3 regions of the Flavobacterium sp. 9 genome follow, and region 3 is predicted to be linked to each of the others. Evidence: riboswitches for the same ligand, from Rfam matches in the RefSeq annotation. Region 3 holds a riboswitch; each other region holds the start of a gene.
What was found. Region 3 has a riboswitch for cobalamin ahead of CLU81_RS07780 (TonB-dependent siderophore receptor). Riboswitches for the same ligand answer to the same signal wherever they lie in the genome.
Positions count from the first base shown of each region.

Region 1 (8,197 bases), 1.6 Mb from region 3:
GGAGTAGCGTACTTATTTGTGAAAGGAAAAAGATCTTCGTGTGTAAAAAAATGAATATTTAGTGTTTTTTCGAAAGCTAAAAAAGATTGTTTTTCGATATTTCCAACCGAAGCGACGATCAAATCAGAGCAATTTGGAAATTTTTTTAAAATTTTTTCAATATTTTTTTCGAGCTCATTTTTATCAAAAACAAAACTTTCCAAAACATTATTATCCTCAAAGACAGAAGCTTTAATTCTTGTATTACCTACATCGATTGCTAAAACCATATTTATTTTTTTACCTCTGCGAAGATACGAATTGATTTTTTTAAAAAAATGTTTTGGATAAACGGAAAATGATTCTATCTTTGCACCCGCAATAAGCACACAAAGGTACCTTAGCTCAGATGGTAGAGCAATGGACTGAAAATCCATGTGTCCCTGGTTCGATCCCTGGAGGTACCACAAAACCCGAATAGAAATATTCGGGTTTTTTGTTTTTAAATATTTTCATGAAAAGCTTAATTGCATCGGATTTAACCGCAAAGTTCACTAAGATTTTTTGTCTTGGATTGTGGTTAACAAACACAAAGTTCGCAAAGCTAGATCAACACAACGCTTTGCGAACTTTGTGTTTTTATAAAACCTCTACCTTAAAAAATCTTTGTGTTCTTTGTGGTTATATATTTCTCCACAATATTTCCTCTTGATCTATTTAACCGCAAAGATTCGCTAAGTTTTAATCCCTAAAATGATAACCGTATTTAAAACATAGCCCAAGGTTTCAACCTTGGGACGCAGTATATGATCGCATATATTTTGTATCCCAAGGTTGAAACCTCGGGCTATGTTACAATATTATATGCAAAAAGGTTCGCAAAGTCATAAATTAAACTTTGCGAACCTTTGCGTAAATCTTAGCGCGCTTTGCGGTTAAGAAATAAAAAAATTATTGTTGAAATACAGAAACTGCAGGGAAATAATATCCTGAGAAACTTACCGTTTCTGTTTTAACACCAGAATCAGCATTGAATAAGTAAAGATTATTTATTGCGAAATTTGCTCCAAATCCTTCATTTACTGTATTTACAACCAAAGTATTTTTCAGACGATCGTAACCAATTCCTGAACCATATAATATATTAGATTGTGTCAAAGTAATAAAAGGTGTTGCCAAAGATGCAGCCGTACCAGTATATTTATAAACTTGTTTACCACCACTCCAACTTCCGTTTTTAGCAATAAAAACATTGTTTTTGGCTGCTGTAATAGATCCCGGATGCCATGCTCCCCAGCTTCCATAAGCTTGAAAACCTAACGGAATTTCTGTTACTGCAAGCGTACTTGAATCTATACTTATAAGGTTTGTGCCTCCCGCTGCCCAAACTTTTTTATCATCGGTAACGGCAAATCCTAGAACCATAGCCGGAATCGTTTTTACAACTGCAAATGTTGAAGCATTAAGAACAATAACTCCTTGTGAAGCAGATAATGCAAAAACATAATTACCCACTTTAACAATATCTCCAACCTGACCTGTAACACCAGCAACTTGTCCGTTTAATGCCATTGTATTTAGATTAAGCTTATAGATACCATTCCCAGAAGTCAATAATGCTTGATTTTGATCAATACCAACTAACGCACGCCAGTCGTTTCCGCCTTGAGCCGGAATTCTTTTTTCTTCTTTAAGTGTATAAGCATCTGTAACAACAACAGGTCCGCCAACTTTAGAAACTAAGTATAGTTTTTTATTAAAGATCGTTCCGAATTCTAATGTAGACGATTCCGGTTTTAAATCTTTACCTGGATTTGCTTTTACAAAAACACTGTCTTCGATTTTTTTTGTATCATATCTATAAAACCCAACTGTTCCTGTTCCGTGTCCATACCAACCTTCGTTGATCATGAAAAAACCGTTTTCATAAGCTCCTAATGCAAGAAGATTATAGGTTAGAGACGTTTTTCCTCCATCATTTTTTGCCGTCATTGTAACTTTAAAATCACCTCTTGTTTCTGGTTTGAAAACATAAGTAGAATCAGATCCTACAACTTTTCCGTCTACGGCCCATTCGAAAGAAACATTGTTTCTATCTGTTAATTTTGAACTTAATTTTAGTACTTTTCCTATAGTTAAAGTGTCTTTTAATTGTTGCTGACCTTTTATTGCTGGAGGAGCTGTAAAATTGTCATCATTATTACACGAAACTGTTAGGATCATTAAAGAAGCAATTGCAATTAACTGCTTGGAAAAAAATTGGTTTTTCATCATTAAATATTTAAAATTATATTACTTAAATCTTTAAATCGATGTACAATTTATCTTCAGCAAAAGCTTTATAAAATAAGCTTCTGTCTGCCTTTATTTAAAAAGCAAAACATCTTGTACAACGATACGTTTTAATGATTTTTTTAATGAAGAAAAAGTATGTATCGAAAAGAAAAACACCCAACAGGAAATTGTTTTTACGATATCATATTTGCAGAAAAAAAATCTCATAAACTCTTTTTATGGCTTACGAGAATAGAATAACCAAACAATACCATTATCACATAGAGTGAAAAAGTATTGGTTTTAATTCAAGCTTCAATCCCCGAAAGCTATTTATTACTATAAAAATGGCAGGTCTTCTGACTTGCTCCCTACACCCAGCCTTCCCTTTCAAAAAATGAAAAGTGACGTATTAAAGGGTTTCAGTTAATGAGCTTACAGCTGCGGGACAGTTTTGGAGTTACACCAAATTCCCTTTTAATGTCAATATTTATTCAATATGACAACCATTTTCTGTTTTAAAATTGTTCTGCAAAACTAGTGTTTTCTTTCTTAAGAAAACAACACTTCTTTATATTTAGAAGCCCTCACTATAATCTTCAATCTATAATTTATTTCGAATTATTAGGCATTTACTGATAGAAGAAAAACAAAGTCAATAAGTGAACTAATTTTGTTAAAAAAGTATTGAACAAATAAAAAAATATCTCATATATTCGTAAAATGTTACTTAATTATTCAATTAATTATCAAAAACACAAAATATTTTATGAGTAAAAATTCTACAAAAGGCATTTGGAAAGTAATTTCAGCCTCGTCAATGGGAACGATGATTGAATGGTACGATTTCTATATTTTTGGAAGTTTAGCTGTTGTAATTTCCACTAAATTCTTTCCAAGCGACAATCCAACTGCGGCTTTTTTATCTACGTTAGCCACTTTTGCTGCAGGATTTGTAGTCCGTCCTTTTGGAGCATTATTTTTTGGAAGACTTGGTGATATTATTGGTCGGAAATATACTTTTATGGCAACTTTATTATTAATGGGAGGCTCTACATTTTTAATTGGTTGTATTCCCAGTTATGAAACTATTGGTTTTCTTGCACCTTTACTCGTTTTAATTCTACGTTTATTACAAGGACTTGCTCTTGGTGGCGAATATGGCGGCGCAGCTACTTATGTTGCAGAACATGCTCCGGTTGGACAAAAAGGATATTGGACTTCCTGGATTCAAACCACCGCTACAGTTGGTCTTTTTATTTCATTAATGGTTATTCTCGCTACTAAAAATATTCTTTCTGCCGAAGCTTTTGATTCCTGGGGATGGCGTGTTCCGTTTTGGGTTTCTATTGCAATGGTTGGTGTCTCGTATTTGATTCGGAAAAACATGGATGAATCTCCTGTCTTCGCCAAAGCAAAAAAAGAAGGAAAAACGAGCACAAATCCGCTAAAAGAAAGTTTTGGAAATCGATACAATCTTAAATTTGTATTACTCGCGTTGTTTGGCGCTACAATGGGACAAGGCGTTGTTTGGTACACAGGACAATTTTATGCTATGAGTTTCATGAAAACTGTAATGAATATAGATTCGTCTCAAGTTGATGGATTATTGGGAATTGCACTTTTAATTGGAACGCCGTTTTTTATAGTTTTTGGATGGCTGAGCGACAAAGTAGGACGCAAATATATTATGATGGGCGGAATGTTGCTTGCCATTTTCTTTTACAGACCTATCTATAAAATGATGTACAATACAACTGATGTCAGTTACAAAACTGAAATCATAGAAAAAACAAAGCAAACGACAGAAATCACAAAAAGCAACGATTCGATTGTCACTATTAAAAAAGAATTTACAGACGGAACATCCTTAATCGAAAAAAGATCGTATGTAGTAAATAAAAAAGAAGCTCAGGTTAGCACGTCAATAAATATTAATTCAAATGATGAATGGACTTTGATTTTACTGGTTTTTATTCAGGTGCTTTTTGTTACGATGGTTTACGGACCAATTGCTGCTTTTTTGGTAGAAATGTTCCCGGCAAAAATCAGATATACATCAATGTCATTGCCTTATCACGTTGGAAACGGAATTTTTGGAGGTTTACTTCCTGCGATTTCAACCTATTTTGTAACACATGCAAAAGACGCCGGAAAACCAGAATTTTATCTCGAAGGACTTTGGTATCCAATCATTATAGCTTCTGTTTGCTTTGTAATTGGAATGATTTATATCGATAATAAAAATAAAACGAATCACCTTTAATACTATATACAATATGAATACGATTAAGCAAATTTTAGGTGTTTTATGGATACTCCTCGCAATTGCCGCGACTTACTTTTGCATTTTTGAATTTGGGTTACCAAAATTACTCTCAGACAAACAAGATGACCTGGTATTTGGCATCATTATTCTTTTTATTCTTACTCCGTTAATTGTTTTAGGATTAGGAACTTTTGGCTATTTTGCTGTAATTGGCGAGTACAATCACAAAAAGAAATAAGTTAAAATACACTTTAACTCAAAAGGGTTGTCTGTTTCCAGACAACCCTTTTTAATTACTAAACAAAACCAAACATTAGACTTTTCAGACTATACAGATTATACTCTAAAAGTTATTTTTTAATAAACTTTGCTACTCGAACATTATCGTTCTCGTCAAAAGCTTTTACAATATATATTCCTGTTTTCAAATCGCTTACTCCAAACTGAAAATCTAAATTTCCATGTGTTGCAAAGCTTTTTACCAATTGACCTGAAATTGCATAAACCTGAACTTTGGTTGTTGCAATATCTAAAGTAAAGTAGTTCGCAACCGGATTTGGATACAGACTAACTAAATTTCCTTTTTCGAAATCTTCAATTGCTAAATTCGCTTGTTTGTTACCGTAAATTCTATATTCTCCAGCTGGAATACTTATAGTTGCATTTACATCCGTAACGACAATAGTTGTGTTATCCATTAAGTTAACCCAAGTTCCTGCATATGGAAAACCTGTCGCAATATTTTTTGCCGTAAGATCAAAATTAGCCAAGATCACAACGTCTTTTAATTGTGCCGAAGTCAGATTATCATTCTTGATTTTGATATTGATACTTAATGAATTTGGACTTGAAATAGTTGGAGTTCCTAAAAATACAGGTTCTGTAGTTTTAAGATTAATCATTTTTGCCCAATCATTATAAATCTTGCTTCTATTCGTGTTTCCTAACCAATTATTAACCCATTGAGGTTGTGGTTTTGTATCTAATTTACAATCTCCGGCAGCAGCATCATTATCTGTATTTACGGTGTTATTATTACAAGTAAAAATAGAACTGTCCCAACCTAGTTCTCCAAAATGCCAAATCATTTTTGGACCAGGAACTAATAACGAAACGGCACCAATTGCAGACATTCTTGATAAAGCTGTATTTAATGTTTTCACGTTATAAGATCCGCTTGTAGCTCCGTATTGAACATTTTTATACATCAAACGCTCTTCGTCATGACTTTCTGCATATCCCATTAATCTGTTTGCAGTAAAACCACGACTAGCACTTGCCATTCTGGAAATATCGCTATCAGTTGCGTATCCCATTGACAATTGATTGTATTGATTTGTCATTTTTCCCCACATCATAACTCCCTTACTAGGCGTTTCTGTAACTCTGTAATTTGCCCATTCTTTCTCTTCGGCATCAGTTCCTAAATGTTCAAAAATGGTATAATGTGTAGGATCAAGACTCCAGGAATAATCAGCATATTTCTTTAAGATATCTACTCTGTCTTGCTGATATCTGTTCGTACAAGCTTCGTCTGATGCTGTACAAGCTTGTGTAAATCCTTTGGTTAAATCCCAACGGAAACCATCAATTTTGTATTCTTCAATCCATTGTTTGATTACACGATCTACATAATTTTGTGTTTTTAGTGATTGGTGATTAAAATCTTCTCCAACACTATAAGTATGTTTTGCAACGGTATTAAAATAAGGATTCTCAGCTGTTGGCGAACCAAAACCGTCTCCATCAGGATCATTCATCCACATTCTAACCATAGGATTACGACCAAAAGCGTGATTTAAAGCAACGTCAAGAATCACCGCAATTCCATTTTCATGACATAAATCAATAAACTCTTTTAGCTTATCTGAAGTTCCGTAAAATTTATCCAAAGCCATATGAAATGAAGTATTATAACCCCAGCTTTCATTGCCTTCAAACTCCATAACCGGCATTAATTCGATTGCATTTATTTTAAGATTTTTAAAATAATCGATTCTGTCAATCAGACTTTGATAATTTTTATTGGCATCAAAATCACGAACCAAAACTTCATAAACTACTAATTTTTCTTTTGCAGGTTTTGTGAAATTTGTCACTTTCCAATTGTATGGAGTTTGTCCTGTTTTCAAAACCGTAACTTCAAAATTTTGTCCTGCCGGATAAGTCGGTATATTTGGATATGAAGCTGCAGGAATCCCAGAATCATCAAAAGGAGATAAAACTAAAGTTGAATATGGATCTGCTGTTTTTACCAATGAAGGTGAATTTGCAATTGGAGTAGATTCAACTACCCAATATTGATACGTATTATTTACGCCGGAAACTAAACCCGTTAATTCTAACCAGAATTTCCCCGAAGTTGGATCTTTTTTCATGGCATACGCCGATGAAGGCTGCCAATTGTTAAAACTTCCTGCAACGTAAACAAAGTCTTTTAATGGTGCATCAAGAACCAAAGTTGCTTTTGTAGCATCAGAAGCATTATAGTTAATTCCGTCAACTAAACCCGCAGGCATGTTTTCTAAAACTGTATTTGGATTTACAACAACCGAAAACTTTTTTGAGATTGTCGTTGTTCCCTGAGTTGCAATTAACTCATAACTTTGATTGGCTGTAATATTAGTTGCTGAATAAGAATAACTTGCTGTACTCGCATTTGTATTGATAACAGTTCCGTTAGCTTTCAAGGAATAACTTGCAACTCCGTTTGTATTTGTTGCAGCAATATTAAAACTTGCTCCCGAAGCTACAATTGTAGTACTATTTTCTGCCGGAGATGTTAATGTTACTTGAAAAGATCCTACTTCAACCAGAATATCTTGTGACTTTTTATCGCCGGTTCCATTTTTTGCTTTAACCAAAAATCCAATTTTACCAATTCCTGTTATATTATAATAGGTTGTTGGCGTAATTGTTTTTGTATAAGTATCGGAAGCTGAGTTGTATGTAAATTTACTCGCATCGCTGGATGCATCCCAACCACCATTATTTGGAGTACCTTTTTGAGTGGTATCATTGGTATCAAAAGCCCATGCCCACAAATAAAGTGAGTTATCTGTAACTCCCCAAGCACTTTCATTGACACTGTTTCCATTAATTGTAATGGTAATTGCAGTAGTTTCTTCAAAAGTTGATGGACTTACACTGTAAGTAACCGTTTGTTGTTGCGCAAATGTAATTGCGGATAACAAAAGGAAAAATAAAAGTAAAGTTTTTTTCATAATTTAAGTAATGTATATTAAAGCAAAAAATGACATAATTAATAAAGGTATCCTATAAATCGTAAATCTACTATAGCGTTTTCGAAATGACATTTCGCAAACGTTGTAGTGTTAAAAACTTTATTCTAAAAATAGGATAATTACTTAAAAAAGGATATTTTTCAGACAAAAACGAATTCCTAAATTCACTCTTTTACATCTGTTTATTTGAAAAATAGTTATTTATCTTTGAACTAATTTTCTGAATTGATAAAAAACTCGCTCAATCAAGCGCATTTCTTCAGTGATAATATCTGCGGAACCAGTTAATTCTTTATCAAATTTTATCTCTTTGCCATAAGTCGTTTTTAGTCCTTTTGGCATTGCGACTTCGATAAAATAATTCCCGTCTTTATCTGTTATTGTTGACATCGACTGAACGCGTCCTTCAAGCATTCCATATTCCTGATAT
Region 1 covers NZ_PEEU01000001.1:3,582,791-3,590,987, reverse strand. The annotation lists gene CLU81_RS14830 (type III pantothenate kinase) at 1-269, opposite strand, end outside; tRNA gene CLU81_RS14825 (tRNA-Phe) at 374-446, shown strand; gene CLU81_RS14820 (DUF5074 domain-containing protein) at 931-2,250, opposite strand; cobalamin riboswitch at 2,585-2,779, opposite strand; gene CLU81_RS14815 (MFS transporter) at 3,023-4,519, shown strand; gene CLU81_RS14810 (DUF6814 family protein) at 4,533-4,760, shown strand; gene CLU81_RS14805 (alpha-amylase family glycosyl hydrolase) at 4,873-7,746, opposite strand; gene CLU81_RS14800 (HlyD family secretion protein) at 7,969-8,197, opposite strand, start outside.
Region 1: linked by a shared signal. The riboswitch ahead of CLU81_RS14820 (DUF5074 domain-containing protein) and the one ahead of CLU81_RS07780 (TonB-dependent siderophore receptor) in region 3 are both predicted to bind cobalamin.

Region 2 (8,197 bases), 3.5 Mb from region 3:
ACCAATAGAATCAAAAACTTGAAGTTTGTTTTCATAATAGAAAATTTAATTATTAGTATCTTTTACATTAAAAATTTACTGACATACTCAGGCGATAATTTCTCCCTGGCATCGGAAAATTTAAAACCACATCATAATATTGATTGAATATATTGTTGACCTCCGCTCCTACTTTTGTTGGAAGTTTCAGGAATTTTCCATCCCAAATCAAAGCCATATCGCTGGTATACCAAGGTTTTACATAATTTACAGGAATATTGGCTTTCTGACTGTATCGTTCTCCGGTATAAATAAAGCTGTAGTTCAACTGCCAGTTTTTCCAGCTTATAGACGAAGTTGCTGTTCCGCTGTTCATTGGCGTGTACGGAATCTGATCTCCGTAAGTTGTGCCTTTTGGCGTAACATCAATTGCTTTTTGATACGTATAACTCAAGCCCAAATCCAGAAATATTTCTTCCGGAAAACGGAATACAAAATTGGTATTCAATTCAAAACCTGTGATATCAACTTCCCCAAGATTCATCATCGTCCATCGAAATAAATTGGCAGATGGCATCGCAACAATTTTGTCTTTTACGTGATTATAATATACATCTGCCTGAAAGGAAGCCGATTGCAGAAACTTTTTCGGCTCAATAATATAAGTGGAACCAAAATCATATTGCGTAGTAAATTCAGGTTTTAAAGAGCTGTTTCCGATAAAAGTATAATACAAATCATTGAAAGTTGGCATTCTGAAAGATTCTTTATAAAATGCTCTAACCCTGAATTTTTTAGTATCAAAAGGTTGATAAGAAGCGGATACAACCGGACAAAAAACGTGCTGACTATCTCCTTGCTGATAATATTTAACCTGTTCGTCGACATATGCGCCTAACAAATTTGCCTGAATATCAAGTCTTGACCAATGCATTTCTGTAGATAATGCGCCCAAATAAGAATATCTGGTTGGATATGGAAATCGGTATAAATTAGCAGTAAGTGTATTGATCGAAAAATCTGTTGCCAAAGAAACTTTCCACCATTCCTTGATCGTATATTGATTTACAACAGAAGCATAAAATTCATTTTGATAATATTTATTATCCAGCGCGCCTTGCAATGTTTTATAATCAGGATCAATGTACCGATTATAATCTCTGCTGAATTTTATATTGGCAAGCAGTTCGTAATTCTTCGAAAATGAATTTTGAAAAGAACCATGAACAAAGAAATTTCTGTCCCATTGCCGCTGTACATATTCATATTTATTGGCTAAAATCGCTCCCGGAAGTCCACGTTCAGAATCATAATAATAAGCTTTTAATGTAGCCTGACCCGTAGTTCCAACTTTTGCCTGTAATGCCAATTCACTTCTTAAAGCCGTGATATCGCCATTTTGCCTGACAGCCGTTGTATCATAACCATTCGTCTTTTGGTATCTGTACTTATATTTTCCATCGGCTTTAAGCCATTCTGTACTTGCTGTAAGAGAGAAATTAGACGATAATTTTTGTTGATATAGAAAAGAAGGATTAAAAAGTCCAAACGAACCCGTTTTTACGCCAACTCTTATTTTTGTGGTTTTTCCAGAAGAGAAATCAGGAATTTTTGTTTTTAAGAAAAGCGTATTCGAAGAGAAAAAACCTCGTGCAGGCTGAAAAATAGTAGATTTTTGTCCATTATACAATTCAATGGCTTCGATATTATCCAGTGAATATTTTCCGAGATCTACTTGTCCGTTTTGCGCATTTCCAACACTCATTCCGTCATAAAAAACTGCTGTATGAGCACTTCCTAAACTTCTGACATTTATAGTTTTTAAACCGCCAATTCCGCCATAATCTTTTAGTTGCACACCCGAAAAATAACGCACAGCATCTGCAACAGAAAGACTATTTAGTTTTTCAAGCTGTTTTCCTGACAATATTTGGACAGGCATAGGAGATTCTACCTTAAATTCACGCTTGCTTGTGGTTACAATAACCTCATTCAATTGATGTTTCTTTAAAGAATCTGACTCCTTATTATTTTTCAGAGGATTATCTTGTCCATACATCGGATTCAAAAATAAAATCCATGCAAATACAAACAATCCACTATGTATTAGACGCAAACGCCTATGTTCACATAAGTGCATAAAAAATACTCTATTTAACTAAATAGTTGTTAACGGTAAAATCGAAATCAAATGTTAGTTTGATATTTGTGTTTGTCTCAAAACTCTGGTCCACGAGAGTTTGAAATTATAAGCATTGGCAGGTCTCCTGACTTATTCCCATTTTGATCAGCCTTCCCACATTTAGAAAAAATGCAGTGGCAAAAGATTCGATTTCAAAGGCTTAAAAAGCGATTGAATCAGTCAAAATGTTGCATGGAATTTACAGTAACGGGCTTGTTCAGGATTTGCACCTGATTCCCTCTTCGTCAGCTAAACTCGAAAAGAATAGCTAAACCATTGCGAGCGCAAAGATACATAAACACATCAGTTAATATCTAATTTCTTAAAAAAAACAGAAAATAGAAGTCTATACATCTAAAAGTTAATGCTTTAAAAATAAAACTAGATTATTAGAAGTAATTAATTAAACACATATTATAGTGACCAAATTTCTTGTAAAGACATAAAATCGCAAAGATTTTGTCATTTCGAGGAACGAGAAATCTCCACAAGTAACTCCGTAATCAAAGTCACCAATCTTTGTCGAGCTACTTGTGGAGATTTCTCGTTCCTCGAAATGACAAACTAGACGAGAATACTATTATGAAAATGATTGTCCTAGCCCCGATAGAAGTGAAAATCCTTTTGTGGCGGTCCCGAGGCTTCGGGAGCCACAAAAGATTGAAACGGATAGCGGGATTAGCTCCTAAAAAATAATTTTATCATAGAAATCAAAATGACCAAAACTTTGCGTCTTTGCGAGATTAATCTTCGAATCAAATTTAATTCATTTATAGTGATCCAAATAAAGAATAAATACTTAATTTTAAATCAACTAACCAAATAAAAATCAATATTTTATCAAACTGACTTACTTTATTTTAAGATGTTTTTCGGTAATTAAGAATTGCAGCCAAATTCAATACAATTGCAAAACCTATTATAATCAGAATATGTTTTGAAATATCCCTAAAACCGCTTCCTTTGATGATTACCATTCGCATAACATCAATAAAATAACTTATGGGATTAAATTTCGAAACCGTTTTTGCCCAATCCGGCATGCTATCAATTGGCGTAAATAAACCGCCCATTAAAACAAATATCATGACAAAGAAAAACATAATAAGCATCGCTTGTTGCTGCGTTTCGCAAATGGTTGAAATCAGTAAACCAAAACCCAAAATCGCCAATAAATAAACGCATACAAAAGCGTATAAAACCAATAGATTTCCTAACGGAATTATTCCATAAAACAGCCATCCAACCAATAATCCTAAGGTAAATACAACATTGCCCAGAATCCAAAACGGAATCAGTTTTCCTAATATAAAGTGATATTTTTTGACGGGCGAAACATTGATTTGTTCGATTGTTCCGGCTTCTTTTTCTTTTACAATATTTAATGCCGACAAAAATCCTCCAACAAGCGTTACCAAAATCGCCAATATTCCCGGAACCATATACAATCTGTAATTCAAATGCGGATTGTACCAATTTGACGACGCAATTTCTATTTGAGGAATTGGATTAAAACTTCCTTTTGGGTTATTTTTTAGGCTTAGATTACTATTATAATCTCTTATAATGTCGGCAATATATCCCGCGCCTAATCCCGCTTTTGTTCCGTTTATGGCATTTACGCCAATAAAAAGCTGTTGATGATTTTCGCGTATCAAATCTTGTTCAAATCCATGTGGAATTTCCAGAATTAAATCGGCGCGATCTTCTTCGACCTGAGTAAAAGCTTGTTTATAAGAATCGTTGTAACTGCGAAGTTTAAAATATCCTGACGCAACAACTTTATTGGTCAAATCTCTCGAATAATCAGATCGATCATTGTCTACAACTGCCAGATTGATGTTTTTGATTTCATAATTCGCAGCAAGCGGTAAAATAATAAGCTGCATAACCGGCATTACCATTATAACGGCCAATATTGCGCGATTACGAAATATTTGTTTAAATTCTTTGACAAGCAAAAATTTTATAATTCTCATTACAAACGTATTTTAAAGCTTTTAAGGCTAATTATCAATAAGAAAACCGTGATTCCAAATAGAATCAGCGTCTCTTTCCATACAAATGAAAACCCTAATCCTTTGATTATAATACCTTTTACGATAATATAATACCATTTTGAAGGCACTATATTGGAAAACCATTGCAAAGGGACTGGCATATTTTCTATTGGAAACATAAATCCGCTGAAAAGCAACGTTGGTAAAAGCATTCCTAGTAACGAAATCAACATTGCGGTTTGCTGTGAATCTGTTTTCACCGAAATAAATATTCCAAGCGTTAAACAAGTGATAATAAACAAAGTACTTTCGGCAAAAAGCAAGAAAATATTCCCCGCAATAGGAAGATCGAGTACAAAAACACTCAATAATAAAATAGAAATCACATTTATCATTGAAAGCAAAAGATACGGAACTGCTTTTGAGAGTATTACCATAAGAGGTTTAAAGGGCGAAACCAAAAGAATTTCCATCGTTCCTGTTTCTTTTTCTTTCACGATCGAAATTGCCGTCATCATCACGCAAACAAGCATCAAAACCAAAGCCATAACACCGGGAACAAAATTTGGAGCGCCTTTTAACTGCGGATTATACAACATTTTTACTTCGGGCTTGATTTGATAAGGAACCGGCACATTCTCGTTCATTTGTGCCTGATAATCGCTTATTATCGATGATACATAATTGGTTAATGTTGTCGCATTATTTGGATCTGAAGCATCTGCAATAACCTGAATCTGGGCTTTATTCTGATGTAATAATTGATTGTTGAATCCTTCCGGAAATATAATGGCCATTTTGATTTCTCCGGTTCTAAAAGCAGCTTCAAGTTCTTTGCTTCCAGCAAGACTTTTGGTGATTTCAAAATAACGACTTGCTTCTATTTTAGTTATGATTTCCTGCGAAGCCATATCTTTAGCATAATCTACCACAACAATTTGCGAATTTTTCACTTCGTTTGTCAATGCAAAACCAAAAATCAGGATTTGCACTATTGGCATCCCAAAAAGAATGAATAATGTTTTTTTGTCGCGCAGTACGTGCAAAAACTCTTTCCTTACAAATGTCAAAAACTGTTTCATATTCTTAGTTATTCACGTCTAATTATTCTCCTCGTTTTGCTTCTCTCGCAAGATGATAAAACACCTCATCCATTGTTGCAACATTAAACTGCTTTTTTAAATTCGTTGGCGTATCAAGCGCTTCTACTCTGCCATCAACCATTATCGAAACTCTGTTGCAATATTCGGCTTCGTCCATATAATGCGTTGTCACAAAAATGGTAATTCCGTTTCCAGAGGCTTCATATATTAAATCCCAAAACTGTCTGCGCGTTACGGGATCAACTCCTCCGGTTGGTTCATCCAGAAATACAATTTCGGGTTTATGAATAATCGCCGTCGAAAATGCCAGTTTCTGTTTCCATCCCAACGGAAGCGATCCAACTCGTATATTCGCCTGATCTTCCATCCCTAATTGTTTCAAAAGTGAAGCACTATTCTCTTTAATAGCTTTATCAGAAAGACCATAAATTCCAGCAAAAAATGTAATGTTTTCCTGCACCGTCAAATCATCATACAAAGAGAATTTCTGACTCATATAACCAATGCTTTTCTTTATTTTCTCGGTTTCTTTATAAACATTAAATCCCGCAATTGTAGCTTCTCCAGATGTCGGAATTGATAATCCGCATAACATTCGCATTGCAGTAGTTTTTCCCGCGCCATTTGCACCCAGAAAACCAAAAATTTCTCCTTTTTGCACGTCAAATGTGATGGAATCTACAGCTGTAAAATCTCCAAATCGTTTGGTTAATGCGTTGCATGAAATTACTTTTTCATTCATAATTACTTTGGTTTTAAAACTGTCTTCGCATTTTTAAGATATAGTAACCTCAATTATTGTCATTTCGACAGAGGAGAAATCTTCGCAAGAAACTCCGTAAAGTAAGTTTCCAATCTTTGTCGAGCTACTTGCGGAGATCCCTCGTTCCTCGGGATGACAAAAATGCGCTTACTAACTTTTGGCTTTAGCTCAAAAGCTTAATAAAACTATCTTCAATTGTTACTTCTGCGTCTTTTATATCGATGTTTTTAATTCCTTTACTTTCAAGAAATTTTACTAAATCTTCTTTATCAGGATTTCCTTTGAAAGAAAAATGAGCAAATTCTCCAAATGCATAACTCGCAAGTCGGTTTGGGTAAATTGCTAAAGCTTTCAAAAGCGGATACATTTCGGCAGCTTTTACCGCAAAAAGTGCGTCCGGATAATTGCTAATTATGTTTTTGGGCGTATCGATCGAAAGTATTTTTCCGTCTTGAATCAAGGCAATTCTATCGCAAAGATTGGCTTCATCCATATATGGCGTTGATACAATAATGGTGATTTCCTGTTCTTTTAATTTTTTGAGCATTTCCCAAAATTCCTTTCTCGAAACAGGATCAACGCCTGTTGTAGGTTCATCCAGAAACAACACATTTGGTTTATGGATTAATGCACAGCACAAAGCCAGTTTTTGTTTCATTCCGCCTGATAATTTTCCTGCTCTTCGGGTTTTAAAAGGCTCTATTTGAATGTAAATGTCTTTGATCAAATCATAATTCTCCTCGATCGTGGTTCCGAATAATGTGGCGAAAAAATTAAGATTTTCTTCGACAGTTAAATCCTGATACAACGAGAATTTTCCCGGCATATAACCAATTGTGTTTCTAATTGATTTGAAATCTTTCACCACATCCAAACCACCAACAAAAGCCGAACCTTGATCTGCCAATAAAAGCGTAGTCAAAATTCTGAAAATGCTGGTTTTTCCTGCGCCATCAGGACCAATTAATCCAAAAAGCTCGCCTTTGCTTACAGAAAAAGAAACATCGTTTACAGCAATTTTTTTCTCCTTTCCGTAGGTTTTGACAATATTTTTTACAACAACAGATTCCATTATTTCGAAAGTTTTACTTCGCCATACATTCCAATTTTAAGGTAACCGTCATTTTTAACTCTCACCTTTACGGCATAAACCAAATTGGCACGTTCATCTTTCGTCTGAATTGTTTTTGGCGTAAACTCCGCTTTATCACTAATCCATTCTACAACACCTTCATATTCTTTGTAAGTTTTGTTTGTAGCATCAACAAAAACTTTTACTTTATCATTCAATTTAAGCGTTGGTAATTGATCTCCGGTAATATAAACTCTCAAAATTATGGTCGACAAATCTGCAATTTTATACATAGGTTTGCCAATTGTCGCCATTTCGCCTACTTCTGCATATTTTGTCAATACAGTTCCGTTGGTTTTATTTACGATTTTCGATTTTGACAATTGATCTTTAATTTGACTTATCTGAACTTTTAAAGTCTGCGTTTCGTCATCAATTCCTGTTGTGCTAATATTCAATTGCGTTTGCAAAGCATTAATTTGTTTTTGCAATACGGCAACTTTTGTTGTAGCATCATCAAGCTGTTTTCTCGTTGCGGCATCAGCTTTTACAAGGTTTTGCATGCGTAGCTGATCAATTTTCGCCTGACGCAATTCTTCTCTGTAAACATCTAATTGCGAGTTAATATCCGGTTTTTTACTTTGTGTTGCTTTAATTTGCGCTAATAATTGATCGCGCTTAAGCGAAAGTTGGATCGTATCGATATAACCTACAACCTGATTTTCTTTTAAAGCATTTCCTTCCTCAACCTTCAATTCTTTGATAATTCCACCAGCTTCTGCGGGAATAATAGTTTCTACGGCTTCAAAAGTTCCTGTAGCGTCAAATTCATTTTTGTTGTTCGAACATGATATTGCAAATGCTGCTATTGTTATGAATAATACTCTTTTCATCTTTATAATTAATTACCGGTTATTAATTTTTGTCTGTATTTGGCCAAAAGCAAATCAGTTTCATGGATTATTTTGTTTTGCGTTGCCGTATTTTCTTCGTTTACATCACGCAAATAATCGCTGGAATCGATAACGCCATTTTCTAATTGTGCCAAAGCTGCTTTCTTCACATTATTTCTAAGCATTATGATTTCAGTATCAGAAA
Region 2 covers NZ_PEEU01000001.1:5,544,439-5,552,635, reverse strand. The annotation lists gene CLU81_RS23225 (YncE family protein) at 1-35, opposite strand, end outside; gene CLU81_RS23220 (TonB-dependent siderophore receptor) at 68-2,074, opposite strand; cobalamin riboswitch at 2,219-2,454, opposite strand; gene CLU81_RS23215 (ABC transporter permease) at 3,022-4,140, opposite strand; gene CLU81_RS23210 (ABC transporter permease) at 4,140-5,243, opposite strand; gene CLU81_RS23205 (ABC transporter ATP-binding protein) at 5,266-6,006, opposite strand; gene CLU81_RS23200 (ABC transporter ATP-binding protein) at 6,191-7,099, opposite strand; gene CLU81_RS23195 (HlyD family secretion protein) at 7,099-7,992, opposite strand; gene CLU81_RS23190 (TolC family protein) at 8,001-8,197, opposite strand, start outside.
Region 2: linked by a shared signal. The riboswitch ahead of CLU81_RS23220 (TonB-dependent siderophore receptor) and the one ahead of CLU81_RS07780 (TonB-dependent siderophore receptor) in region 3 are both predicted to bind cobalamin.

Region 3 (8,197 bases):
GCGTTGTCGCCACTAAAAAATATATTTTGAACATATTTCCCAAGTACATCAGTTCCATTTGCAGCAGCGTAAACATCTTTGGTAGAAGAAGTCAAATCATCAGTCGAAAATGAAACAGTACCTTTTGTAGTTCCTTCATTTAAGATAAAAAAACCATTGTCATAAACTCCTTTTGGAGTATCATTATCATTATTGTTATCATCGTTTGAACACGAAACAAATAGCGAAACACTAAGTGCTACTAAAAATAATTTGCTAAACTTCATTATATTAAAATTTTAGGGTTAAATACATATTAAAATTGCGACCTGGCTGAGGTCTGTATTCCAAACTTTCATATTCTTTATTGAAAAGATTTAATACTTGAAAACCAAGTTTGAAAGTGTCGAGAAATTTAAAATCATAGTCAATTCCGATATTCGAAACATTATAATCATTTATTATATCCTTCGGGTCATTATTTTCGGTTGTATAAACAAAACCATTAAACATAAATTGATAATAAGCTGAAATTCTATTTCTGGAATAAGAAACAGATCCAGTTACTTTATTTAACGGAACATAGAAAAGCTGCTTTTTGGTTTCATCATTTTTTGAAGCCGTATAAGCATAAGTGGCATTTGCGGCAAAGATGTTTTTACCAAACTGTTTTTTCCAGCTTAATAATGTTTCAGCACCATAACTATTTACTTTATCCGTATTTTGTGGAGACCAAATACCGTTGCTTCCCGGAATCCATTGCAATAAATCTTTTATTTTCATGTAATAAAAGGTTTGAGTCAATGATATATTTTTGAAAGTGAAAACATTACCAATTTCTGCCTGATAAGAACTTTCAGGTTTTAAATTTGGATTTCCGCCTTGTTCCCAGTACAAATCATTAAAAGTCGGGATTCTGAAATTTCGTGATAAATTCAATTTCAGATTATACAATTTGCTAAATTGATACGAAGATCCTAAAGAAAATAGGAGAGGAGATTGATAATTGTCTGTAAACTCTTTTCTAATTCCGAATTCATTTTTCCAATCTGTCGAAACATCTTGTTTAACCAATAAAGCAGCCGAACTAATTTCTCTAACGTGATCTCCAAAACCAGTTCCGTAACCTTTAGTTCTGTTGTAATCCAGAACTCCGTTTATTTGTGTTGATTTAGAAATTTTATATCCTAAATCTGCTTTTGTGATAAAGCTTTCTGTTTTTCCATAAGTGAAAAAATTAATCGCATTATCAGGATAATATTGATAGTTTTCGAATATATATGCTGCTTTCAGATTAGTGGTAAACTTTCCATAATCGCCGTCATATTCTAATAAGTTTCGGTTAAAACCATTTACATATCTGGTTTTAGTTTCCGTTTCAGATACTAAAGAAGTGTTTCTATCTGTATTAGAAGTTTGAGTGTATAATTTCAAACTATTTTTTGCGTCAAATTTGTAACCAACATTTGCGCTCATAGTTATTATATCATACTGACCGTTTTGATTCCAGCGTTGTTCGCCTTTCCAGTTGTATTTATGGATGTATTTGTAATCATTTGTCGAACTATTTTTTGAAAAGCCAATTTGCGCGCTCCATTTTTCATTCGAAATATTAGTTTTAAAATTGATTCCAATAGTATTGAAACTTCCGTAATCAAGTTTTAAATTAGTCTCAAACCGACTATAAAATGCCAAATCGTTGTTTAAATGTACAGTTCCTCCAACGGCTCCGCTTCCATAAATAACACTTCCGCCACCAGCTTTTACACTTATCGAATTATAATCAGAGCCAGAAATAGTATTGAAATCAGTACTTCCGTTCATCTGAGAATTGATATTAATTCCGTTCCAGATTACTGCGGTTTGTGATGCAGTAGTTCCTCTAAAAGAGACTGTAGAAAGCATTCCACGGCCGTATTCTTTAAAATAAATAGTGGAATTAAAGTTTAAAAGATCCGTTAATAAAGCCTCATTTTTATTAATGACAGAATCATTAAGCTTTAAAACGGATTGTGAATTGGAGTATTTTTTAAGATTTGCGTCAGAAACTACGACTTCTTTCAATTTGGTAATAGAGTCGTTCTGCGCCGAAATAATTTGGCACAACAGCAATAAACAAAAAGCAAACCGTTTTTTTAAAGTCATAATTTCTAAACTCTTTTTCCCGAGAGCTCGATATTCGTTACAAAGGCAGGTCTCCTGGCTTGCGTCTTGTTGTTTACCTTCCCATTCGCCGGGGCGAGCAGTGGTTTTGTAGTTACAACAAGCATTCTTTTCAGAACAAAGCTTACAGTTGCGGGTACAGCTCAAGAATTATTACTTGATTCCCTTTTAATGTGTTAAAAATGAACACAACCTTAATTTCGTGCAAAGATAAAGTTAAAATTATCGAATTTTCAAATTTGTTTCACTTTTTAAAACAAATTCTAAACAAAATGGTGTTTAAAGTACTATTTTTATTACTTGACCAAAGTCTACCTTGTTGTTGAAAGCATCTTTTAGAGGCAATGAAGTTTGATGACATAAAATACTTCGTATAACGCCGGCATGCACTACAAGAATAATAGGATTTGTTATTTTTTTTGAAATTAAATCAGATAAGAAATCTCCAACTCTTTGATGTAATTCAACAAAAGATTCTCCATTCGAAACCTTAATATTGACAAAATCTTCCATCCAGGGATTAAGTTCTTCTTGTGGAATATTATCCCAGTTTTTCAATTCCCAATCGCCAAAATTCATTTCCATTAAACGCTCTTCTTTTTCAAAAGAAATAGTTTTGATATTCTTCTCGATATATTCAGCCAGAATAACACAACGTTTTAAAGGACTTGAGAAAATAATAGCTTCTGAAGGTAATTGCGAAAGAATGTTTTCAAAAACTAAATCAAAAGGTTCTGCCAGATCTACATCAGATTGTCCGTAACAAATGCCTTTTTCACAAACAGTTTCAGTGTGACGAACTAGATAAATTTCCATACCAATAGAATACTTAAATAATAAACAACCTCACAAACCTGCTGCGTTGCGCCAAGGCAATCTCCTGTGTAGCCATCAATCCAATTCTGGAAATATCGGGCTAAAAAATAACGCATTATAAAAACCGGAATTAAAGCCAAGAGAAATTTATATTGAAAATAAGAGAAAACCAACAACGGAAGTAATCCGAAGAAAAATGATCCTGAAATTTCTTTCCAAGTATGTTTTTTAGCAATTGGTTTGCTTTTACTCGAAGCATCATCACGAGAATATTCATGCGTGAAAATAATTGAAATTGCAGCCAAACGACTCAAAGCGTGAGCAGAAACAAATAAAAGGAGAATAAGAAGATAAGAGTTTTTACCATCGAATAGCAAAATAGATTCTGAAAGCAATTTGAACTTCAATAAAAAGAGCAAAACTAAACCAATTGCTCCATAAGCACCAATGGCGCTGTCTTTCATAATCATTAGAATTTTTTCTTTGGTCCAGCCTCCGCCAAAACCATCACAAACATCAGCAAATCCATCTTCATGAAAAGCTCCGGTTGTCAATATCGAAGCAATAATAGCTAAGATTACAGCTGTTTCGGTAGATAAAAAAAGTGAAAAAAGATAGAATGCTAAAAAAGAAATACCTCCAACAATCCAACCAATGAAAGGGAAATATCGGGTTGCTTTATTCAAATAATCAGGATTGTGATCAATGTTTTTTGGACATGGAATTCTGGTGTAAAACATTAAACAGGTAAAGAAGATATGTAGTTCTTTTTTCATTTAAGAAATTGATTTTTTATTTTTTTAATTGATATTGAAATTTGCCATTGATATTGGATTTTTCTATTTCCTGCTAACTCCAGCGCTTTCAAAACTTGCCATTTCATTCAAAAAAGCTTCAGCCGATTTTAAAATTGGGAAAGCAACAGCACAACCCGTTCCTTCGCCAAGACGCAAATCGAGGTTTAAAATAGGTTTTGCATTTAAATAATTTAATAGTTTTTGATGCGCTTTTTCAGCAGAACAATGACAGAAAACAGCATTTTTATGAATATCAGGATTTATTTTTGAAGCGATTAAAAAAGCAACACTACAAATAAAACCGTCTACCAAAATAAGCATTTTGTTTTCAAAAGCCGTTAACATTCCGCTTGCCATTTGAATAATTTCAAAACCACCAAAATAAGCCAATTGCTGTTTTAATTCGGCTTGACCGGAATAATTTTCAATTGCTTTTTTTAGTAAATCTTGTTTCTGAAGTAATTTCTTATCTTCAACACCAGTTCCTTTTCCGACGCATTCTTCGATAGAAAAACCAGTTAACAGGCTCATTAAAACAGACGCTGTAGAAGTATTTCCAATTCCCATTTCGCCAAAACCAATGCAGTTCGAACCTGTTTTTGCAATATTCGTAACGATTGATTTCCCTTTTTCGAAACACAATTGCAATTCAGTTTCGCTCATTGCCGGAATATGCAAAAAGGATTGAGTTCCTTTTGCAATTTTAGCGTGAATAAGATTAGCATTTGTAGGGAAATCATAATTAACGCCAGCGTCTACAATTGATAATTGAATATTATTTTGATTACAAAACACATTTATTGCAGCGCCACCTTCCAGAAAATTACCAACCATTTGTCGCGTCACATCTTGCGGATATGCACTGACGCCATGATTTGCAATACCGTGATCAGCAGCAAAAACGACAATATTTGGGTTTGTTATTTTTGGAATTAAAGTTTCAAAAACTGTTGCCATCTGAAAAGCTAATGTTTCCAGAGTTCCCAAAGCACCAATAGGTTTCGTTTTAGAATCTATTTTGTCTTGTAAAAGAGTGCTGAAATTACTTTTGTTTTCAACTTGAATTTGAGTTTTTGATTCAAAATCTAAAACAGGATTCTGAATTATTTGTTTAATTTCTTTACAATCCGGAGTTTCAGATTTTTGTTTCCAATGCAATTGTTGCAACATCGGTTGATTATCGTAATTCGTTGCAGGTTTTCCGATACAGAAATAACCCAAAGGCTCAATATTATCAGGTAAATCCAGAATCTTCTTAAACTGATAATAATTCAAAATCGAAACCCAACCCATTCCGTAACCTTGTTCTGTAAGCGAAAGCCAAATATTTTGTGCTGCACAAACAGAGCTAAATTTCACCGCTTCGTTACTTCCAACGGTTCCAATTGTAAACTGATTTAAAACAGATCGATCATAAGCAATGATTAGTCCAATTGGAGCTTCTTCGATTGCCTCAAGTTTCAACGATTTATAATGTTCTTTTTGTTCCGGATTATCGGTAAGTTCTTCTGCTTTTTTATTGTAGTCTAAAAATAGATTTTTTACAGCATTTTTGACTTCGGCAGATTTTATAATATAATATCTTGTAGCATCCGTTAATCCAACCGAAGGCGCCCAATGTCCAGCCTGTAAAGCCTTTTCGATTACCTCGTCAGGAACTTCATCCGTCGTAAAATGTCGGGTATCGCGTCGGGATTTTAAGATATCATCTAAATAACTCATAATTTTCAATTTCAAAAATCAATTTCAATCTCAATTTTTCATTATGTGTAAAGATACTTCACGATGTTGGAATTTGAAATTTAAAAGATTGTATTTTTTTAATTGACATTGATTTTTGAAATTGCAATTGATATTGATTTTTGCAATTGTTAACCTTTAATTTTTACCGGAATTCCAGAAACCATCAACACAACTTCATTCGCATTTGACGCAAGAAACTGATTCATCCAGCCTTGCAATTCTGTAAATTTTCTGCCAATATGAGTTTCGGCATGAACACCCATTCCAATTTCGTTTGTCACAATAATCAAGGTTGCATTTTCCTGAGCAGCAATTGATAGAAACTCTTTTTTTGCTTCTTCCAAACTTAAAGGAACATCATTTTTATGATCGATAAAAAAGTTCGTCAACCAAAGTGTTACACAATCAATCAGGGCAACTTTTCCGCTAAAATCAATTTCGCTTAAATGTTTTTCCTTCTCAATATTCGTCCAGCGTTCATCGCGTTCTTGCTGATGTCTGTCGATTCTGTTCTGAAAATCTGCATCCCATTTTCTGGCGGTTGCCACATATATTGGAGCGTTTGAAAGTTGCAGTGCTAAGTTTTGAGCATAACTGCTTTTTCCTGATCGCTCGCCTCCGGTAATTAAGTAAATCATTTTTAATTATTAATTGTAAATTGTTAGTTGTGAATTTTAAGTAGAGGCTGTTTAGAAATGAGTTGACTTTTAGTAGTTTTAATAATGCTGGTTATTAATTTTAATATTGAAATTGCATCATTATTAATATTCTCAAACTCTTTTTTGCTTAAGTAATCAGTTGCGTTTAATAATTCAAGCCAATAAACAGATTCGTTAGCTTCCTTCTGAGCAATTGCAAATTTATGAATAAAGTCATTTTTACTTTCGGCATGTTCTGCTTCTCGCACCATTGCCCCAATACTTGTTCCCGATCTTAAGAGCTGCTTTGAAAGTATAAATTCTTTTTTCTCAAGAGAGAGATATTGATATAACTTAACTATTCGAATAGCAAAATCAAAACTTTTATCTTTAATAACGTTATTCTTCATAATTAACAATTAATAATTTATAATCAACAATTTAATACGGGCAATGACGACAATCGTTTCCGCAACAAGTTCCTCTTTTTAAGTGAAACCAGGGTTTAAAAACGTAATTGCCATTTTCAATATAATAGTCAATTCCTTCGATTAGTTTTTCTTGTGTGGGTAAAGATATCGCTTTATTTTTAAGTGCTTTTTGGGGAGTCATTGTTTCTACATACGCATCAATTTTGTCTTCGCAAGCTTCTTTAAAGCATTTTGGACAAAGGCAATCTCCTCCTTCTGAAAGATTGAAAATTGGAGGAAAGTCATTACACCAACACTTGTTTTCGGTTGATGTATCTCCACAACTAAAAGAAGAATCACAACTCGAGCAAACTTTTGTTTTTGTGGTATTCATATAATTAAGATGGTATTTTTTGGGTTTTGTAAGAATAAAGGTAAACAAAAAAAATAGAAATTACCTTACCTTTGTCACTATCGAAAACTTAAATTATGAAAATGTAAAGATTCAAATTACATGCCATAATAGTGAAAAAACGAGACCAAATTCCACTAAAAAACAATAGAACCTATATATGAGACATTTACTACCTAAATTTATTTTTATTTTACCCTTTTTTCTTCTTGTAGCATGTAAAAAAAATGAAACAACGGAGATTGCAAAACCTGAAATTGCAAAAAATAGTATAGAATATGCTTCCGGACTTTCAATCGTAAAGCATGATGGATACTCGGTTGTAACGGTTTCTGATCCTTGGCCAAATGCCAATGCAAAATTCACTTATGTCTTAAAAGAGAAAGATGCAAAAGTTCCGGATAGTTTACAAAAATATAATACAATCAAAGTTCCTTTAGAATCAATTGTAGTAACATCAACTACAAGTATTCCATTTCTTGAAATGTTGGAAGTTGAAAATAAACTGGTTGCATTTCCACATACCGATTATATTTCTTCAGAAAAAACAAGAGCATTAATTGACAAAGGTTCTGTTAAAAATGTAGGCGAAAATGAGAAATTAAACATTGAGCAATTAATAGAATTGTCTCCGGATTTGATTGTAACTTTTGGTGTAGACAATAACAATCCAACATTGGAGAATTTGAAAAAAAGTGGACTAAATGTTTTCGTTCAAGCCGATTGGATGGAGCAATCTCCGCTAGGAAAAGCAGAATGGATTAAGCTTTATGGAGCTTTGTTTGGTAAAGAAGATCAAGCTAAAGAATTGTTTGATAAAATTGTTTTGAGTTACGATCAGGCAAAGAAATTAGTTGCTGATAAACCTGCGACTTCAACTGTTTTATACGGTTCTATGTATCAGGATATCTGGTATGTAGCCAAAGGAAACAGTTGGGTAGCTCAGTTTATGAAAGATGCTCATGCTAATTATTTATGGGCAGATTTAAAAGGAACCGGAAGTGAAGGTTTGTCTTTTGAAAAAATATTGGTAAAAGCAAAAAACGCTAATTTCTGGATTGCTTCAGGGTCATTTAAAAGCTTAGAAGAATTTGGAAAAACGAATCCGCATTACAGTCAGTTTGATGCTTTTAAAAACAAAAACGTTTATACTTTTGAAGGAAAAGTTGGGGCAACCGGCGGAACTGTTTACTATGAGTTAGCACCAAGTCGCCCGGATTTAGTATTAAAAGATTACAT
Region 3 covers NZ_PEEU01000001.1:1,994,499-2,002,695, reverse strand. The annotation lists gene CLU81_RS07785 (YncE family protein) at 1-266, opposite strand, end outside; gene CLU81_RS07780 (TonB-dependent siderophore receptor) at 271-2,124, opposite strand; cobalamin riboswitch at 2,151-2,354, opposite strand; gene cobC (alpha-ribazole phosphatase) at 2,422-2,958, opposite strand; gene CLU81_RS07770 (adenosylcobinamide-GDP ribazoletransferase) at 2,943-3,734, opposite strand; gene cobT (nicotinate-nucleotide--dimethylbenzimidazole phosphoribosyltransferase) at 3,798-5,477, opposite strand; gene cobU (bifunctional adenosylcobinamide kinase/adenosylcobinamide-phosphate guanylyltransferase) at 5,627-6,136, opposite strand; gene CLU81_RS07755 (four helix bundle protein) at 6,160-6,546, opposite strand; gene CLU81_RS07750 (DUF5522 domain-containing protein) at 6,578-6,940, opposite strand; gene CLU81_RS07745 (ABC transporter substrate-binding protein) at 7,119-8,197, shown strand, end outside.